Regions from separate parts of the Pantoea sp. App145 genome, predicted to be linked through region 2. Evidence: predicted binding sites of a transcription regulator. Region 2 holds the regulator's gene; the other holds the start of a gene.
What was found. The regulator PhoB, encoded in region 2, activates phosphate uptake and scavenging genes when phosphate is short. The targets are predictions, from matches to a motif close to CTGTCATAAAACTGNCNNAT.
Positions count from the first base shown of each region.

Region 1: a site for PhoB is predicted at 1,621-1,640, ahead of serA (phosphoglycerate dehydrogenase). Genes of this name have one in related genera too.

Region 1 is NZ_CP133290.1:3,674,702-3,677,817, reverse strand. Features, by position in the region: gene RCF31_RS16995 (5-formyltetrahydrofolate cyclo-ligase) at 1-148, shown strand, start outside; gene serA (phosphoglycerate dehydrogenase) at 201-1,439, opposite strand; gene rpiA (ribose-5-phosphate isomerase RpiA) at 1,719-2,378, opposite strand; gene RCF31_RS16980 (LysR family transcriptional regulator ArgP) at 2,538-3,116, shown strand, end outside.
Region 2 is NZ_CP133290.1:1,809,724-1,812,839, forward strand. Features, by position in the region: gene RCF31_RS08325 (PstS family phosphate ABC transporter substrate-binding protein) at 1-195, opposite strand, end outside; gene phoR (phosphate regulon sensor histidine kinase PhoR) at 214-1,527, opposite strand; gene phoB (phosphate response regulator transcription factor PhoB) at 1,542-2,231, opposite strand; gene RCF31_RS08340 (hypothetical protein) at 2,496-3,116, opposite strand, start outside.

The DNA of each region.
Region 1 (3,116 bases), 1.9 Mb from region 2:
CGATCGCACCCTGCAAAACTGGCAGCAACATGGTGTCCTGCCCATCGGGATAGCGCATGATTGCCAGCGCGTGGAAGCGTTGCCGGTAGCGGCCTGGGATGTGCCCTTGCCTGCGGTGATTACACCGTCAAAGCTGTGGCAGTGGTGATTGGCGCGATAAATCGCGCCGCTACAAAGATATGCAGCAGCGCGATGTTAAATCAGTACAGCAGACGTGCGCGGATGGTACCTGGAATCGCCTTCATCAGTTGCAGCGCTTTGTCCGCTACATCCTGCTGAGCGTCGATATCGATGACCACATAACCCATCAGCGGAGACGTTTGCAGATACTGGGCGGCAATGTTGATGCCCTGCTCAGCAAAAATCTGGTTGATGGCGGTCAGCACGCCCGGACGGTTTTCGTGGATGTGCAGCAGGCGGCTGGCACTGGCAGCATGCATCGGCAACGACACTTCCGGGAAATTCACCGCAGACAGCGTAGAACCGTTGTCCGAATACTTCGCCAGCTTGCCAGACACTTCCAGACCGATGTTTTCCTGCGCTTCCTGAGTCGAACCACCGATATGCGGCGTCAGAATCACGTTATCAAATTCACACAGCGGTGAGTTAAACGGATCGCTGTTCGTCGCGGGCTCAGTCGGGAATACGTCAATTGCCGCGCCCGCCAGGTGTTTGTTTGACAAAGCATCGCACAGCGCCGGAATATCAATCACCGTACCGCGTGCGGCGTTAATCAGCAGCGCACCCGGCTTCATCAGCGCCAGTTCAGCGGCACCAATCATATTCTGCGTGGACGGGGTTTCCGGCACATGCAGGCTGACCACATCGCTCATGTTCAGCAGGTCAGACAGATGACGCACCTGGGTCGCATTGCCCAGCGGCAGCTTGCTCTCTATATCGTAGAAGAATACGTGCATGCCGAGGCTCTCAGCCAGCACGCCCAGCTGCATGCCGATGTGGCCATAGCCAATGATGCCCAGCTTTTTGCCACGCGCTTCGTAGGAACCCGACGCAATTTTATTCCAGATACCGCGATGTGCTTTGGCGTTCGCTTCCGGGATGCCACGCAGCATCAGCAGCATTTCACCAATCACCAGCTCCGCCACCGAACGGGTGTTGGAGAACGGGGCGTTGAACACCGGTACACCGCGTTTTGCCGCTGCATTCAGGTTGACCTGATTGGTGCCGATACAGAAGCAGCCAACCGCGACCAGTTTCTCAGCCGCAGCGAAAATCTCTTCGGTCAGTTGGGTACGGGAACGGATACCAATGAAGTGCGCGTCGCGGATGGAGGACTTCAGCGTCTCCGCATCCAGTGCACCTTTGTGGAATTCGATGTTGGTGTAACCTGCCGCACGCAGATTATCCAGCGCGCTCTGATGGACACCTTCCACCAGCAGGAACTTAATCTTGTCTTTTTCCAGTGATAACTCTGCCATTTCCCGACCCTATTCAGAATTCAACGAGGGCTGCCATAAGCCAGCCTTCTGTCAAAATATCAAAAAATTCGATTGCAGCAAGACAATCGATTGCCTCCGCCCCAGCACGCGTCAGTGCTGGGGCAGCACAATGCCATACAAAATCGGGATATGCGCCCGGAGCGAAGAATGAACCTGCTGTTGATGACTGTTTTGTGACATAAGTCACCGAATTTCAGCATACGAAGAAAAGATGTTTTGCGTACGGAAATAAGCGGCGCTACGAGAGCGCCGGACAGATCATTTCTTGATGGTTTTTACGCCATCGGCAGTGCCGATCAGGGCGATATCCGCACCACGCGCCGCAAATAACCCGACGGTCACCACGCCAGGCAGCGCGTTGATGGCTTTTTCCAGCGCGATAGGGTCGAGAATGCGAAGATTATGCACGTCGAGAATAATGTTGCCATTATCGGTCAACACGTTCTGACGGTATTCCGGCAAGCCGCCCAGCTTTACCAGTTCACGCGCCACATACGAACGCGCCATAGGAATGACTTCAACTGGCAGCGGGAAGTGGCCCAGCACATCCACTTCTTTCGACGCATCAGCAATGCAGATAAATTTCTCAGCCACCGCCGAGACAATTTTCTCACGCGTCAGCGCCGCACCACCACCTTTGATCATCTGCATTTGTGGATTGATCTCATCAGCGCCATCAACGTAAACCGACAGCGAGTCCACTTCATTGAGATCAAATACGTGAATGCCAAGGGATTTCAGCTTCTGCGTTGAGGCTTCCGAACTGGAAACCGCTCCCTCGATTTGATGCTTAATCGAGCCTAAAGCATCAATAAAGTGGGCGGCGGTTGAACCGGTGCCAACGCCAACAATGGTGCCCGGCTGCACATATTGCAGTGCTGCCCAACCTACCGCTTTTTTCAGTTCATCCTGGGTCATGGTATGTTTAAAACCTGTGCGACAACGAGGTGCGCGTAGTATAAAACAAGGCGACATAAAAATGCGCGGCTGTTAAAGGCTTTGTAACTCAGTCCACAAAAACCATCTTTTACATTTTTGTGGCATAGTAACCTCCACCCTGAACGAGAGAGAACAAGAATGAAACGCCCGGATTATCGAACGCTTCAGGCGCTGGATGCTGTGATTCGTGAGCGCGGCTTTGAGCGCGCCGCGCAGAAACTTTGCATTACGCAATCGGCGGTATCGCAGCGTATTAAACAGCTGGAGAATTTATTCGGCCAGCCGCTGCTGGTACGAACCGTGCCGCCGCGTCCGACTGAGCAGGGGCAGAAGCTGCTGGCGTTATTGCATCAGGTGGAGTTGCTGGAAGAGGAATGGCTGGGTGATGAAAATGGTGGCACCACGCCGCTGCTGTTATCGCTGGCGGTGAACGCCGACAGTCTGGCAACCTGGTTGCTGCCCGCGCTGAAGGATGTGCTGGCAGATTCGCCGGTGCGCCTGAATATCCAGGTTGAGGATGAAACCCGTACTCAGGAACGTTTACGTCGCGGCGAAGTGGTAGGCGCAGTGAGTATTCAGCCGCAGCCACTGCCGAGTTGCCTGGTGGACCAGCTGGGCGCGCTCGACTATCTGTTCGTGGCTTCACCTGAATTTGCCGATCGCTACTTTCCCAATGGCGTGACCCGTTCAGCGTTGCTGAAGGCACCGGCCATCGCC
Region 2 (3,116 bases):
AGCGGTTGATGATCCCGCCGCCTGTACCTGTACATTCACACCGGGCGACTGGCGGCTGAAATCCTCACCCCACAGCGTCATCAGATAACCGAGGGTATCGGAACCCACACTACTCAGATTGCCAGCCAGCATGGTTTGTTGCCCCTGTGCCAGGACAGAGAACGACAGCAAAATGAACAGCAGCAACGATTTCATGCGGGATTTCCGTGACAGTTATTGCGCCACATTCTCCCGTATCCCACTGGCGACAATCAACCTTGGCGGCAGGATAAAGCTGAAGCTCGTCTCCTGATGCGGCACACTGCTGATCTCAAGCCGCGTATTGTGGTGGCCAAGAGCATGTTTCACGATCGCCAGTCCCAGTCCGCTTCCCCCGGTGGCGCGTGAACGTGCTTTATCCACCCGATAAAAACGTTCGGTGAGACGGGGCAGATGTTCAGCACTGATACCCGGCCCGTTATCGCACACCTTAAACTCCGCGCCCTGCTTACTCCGCAGCCAGCTGATATCAATCCGCGTACCTTCCGGTGTATGGTTCACCGCGTTGTACACCAGATTGGAGATTGCGCTACGTAGTTGCTCATCATTGCCGAGCACTTTGAGGTGCGGGTCAGTGTGGAAATGAATCTCGTGTCGTCCCTGGCTGAGGGTCTCCGCCTCACGCTGCAACAGCAACAGCATGGTTGGCACATCAACGGTCTCTTTCAGATCAATGGCGGGAGCGGCCTCAATGCGCGAAAGCGTCAGCAGTTGTTTCACCAGGCTATCCATACGCCGGGTTTGCTCCTGCATGGTTTGCAACGCTTTATTGCGCGAACGTTCGTTCATTACCGAATCGTTCATCATTTCAAGGTAGCCCTGCAACACGGTGAGCGGCGTGCGCAGTTCATGGCTCACGTTGGCAAAGAAGCTACGTCGTGCGCCTTCCAGCTGGTGCATTTGCGTGACATCGCGCGCCACCATCAGCCACTGTCCTTCGCTGTAAGGCATCACGCGAAACTCCATATGATGCTGATTATTCAGCACCAGTGTCAGGGGCTTGTTGAAATCACGCTGGCGAATATAGCGGGAGAACTCAGGATAACGCAGCAGGTTGAGGATGTTCTGGCCGTTATCTTCCGGCCAGCGCAGACCGAGATGCTGCTGTGCCAGACCGTTACACCAGAAAATGGTGCCCTCTTCCGTGGTCAGCACCACCGCATCCGGCAGCGATTCTGCACCACTGCGAAAACGCTTGATCAGATTGCCTAACTCGCGGCGGCGGCGGCGGTTACGCAACTGCATTTGATACAGGCCGTAAAACAACGGTTCCCAGCTGGCACGCCCGCCGGGTGGCGTCATGGATCGATCAATCCACAGCCAGTGCGACAGCCGCATCAGGTTCCAGAAGTGCCATAACAGCACACCCAGTACCGAAGCCAGCAGCAGCCAGGGAAGATAACCAAACAGCAAACCGAGAATCAGTGCCGGCAGACAAGCCAGCACCAGCTCGGTTAATAATCTCTTCCAGGAGAGTCGTTCCAGCACGGTATAAACTCCGTTTAGTAGCGGGCAGAGAAACGATACCCTGTTCCGCGTACGGTTTGTACCATGCGGTCGTGGCCGGAGACCTCCAGCGCTTTACGTAAACGACGGATATGTACATCGACAGTACGATCTTCGACATACACATTGGTGCCCCAGACATGGTTCAGCAGCTGTTCGCGGCTGTAAACGCGTTCCGGGTGCGTCATAAAGAAGTGCAGCAGTTTATACTCGGTCGGCCCCATCTCCAGTGGCGTGGTCTCTGACATCACACGATGCGATGATGGGTCGAGGCTCAGCCCCTGCATCTCAATCACTTCTTCCACTGCCATCGGTGAAATACGGCGCATCACCGCTTTGATACGGGCCATCAGTTCTTTGGGGGAGAAAGGTTTGGTGATGTAATCATCCGCGCCTACTTCCAGACCACGTACGCGATCCTCCTCTTCACCACGCGCTGTCAGCATCATCACCGGGATATCCCGCGTCATGGCTTCACGCTTCAGGTGTTTGATAAACTGGATACCGCTACCACCGGGTAACATCCAGTCCAGCAAAATCAAATCTGGCCAGGGTTCAATCAGCTTCCCTACTGCGCTGTCATAATCTTCCGCCTCAATCGGCTGGTAATCGTTCTGTTCCAGCACGAAACATAACATTTCACGGATGGGAGCTTCGTCTTCCACAACCAAAATGCGCTTAGCCATTATTACTCCTGCTGATATGACGGCTGTCACTGAGATTTGCGGCGTCATTATGCGTCAGTTTTATGACACTTTTATGAAAAAACCAACGGGTGGTCTGGAGTATAAAAACAGAAATGTGACAGCAGAAACAGGATTTTTGGCGGGTAGCATACGAATATGCTTCTCAGGTAATTATTAAGAAAAAATGATTTTTCCCGGACCGGGAAGCTAACCTTCCCGACCTCTCAGTAGGATGCTATCCCAGAGCTGGGTTAACGACGTATTTTATACCTCAGGATGGTCATTCAGATCCATCTGGCGTACTAATTCTTCCATCTTCTCGCAGGATTTCGCTTTTTCCGCCATCTGTGCTTTCAGCGCAGAGAACTTATCCGTTGCCAGCAGCTGATCACTCATGCTGATAAACTCATCCTGCGTTATATCACCCGCAAATATCGGTGGGACGTCCGCCTGGTCCCAGTAATAATTCATACTCATCAGGGTAGTTATGGCTATGGCTTCATCATGGGTTGTGACTTTCTGGCTGGCGGAAATAATGGCATCGAAAAAATCACGCAGGAAAGCGCTCACATCTTTTGGTCGGAAGGCATCAAGATAAAAGAAATGCGCGCGAGCATTCCCGGGTTCGGCACCCTCAACATAGGGAATTGATATTGTTGTCATTACCCCGTAGTTCGGCAGGCAATTTTCAGCGCGATAATTAAAATCGGGGTTCAGCACCATCGCTAAAAAATCTTCCCGCAACGAGGCTAAATAGGCCGGAGAGGGGCCAACAACAGGAGGATGGGCGATAAATACCCAACCTGGAGCGCGGTTATAAACCACCGCATCATCGTCTACAGTTCTTCCTCTGGTAGTAACAAACGTTGCGAAAAGCTCAGCAGT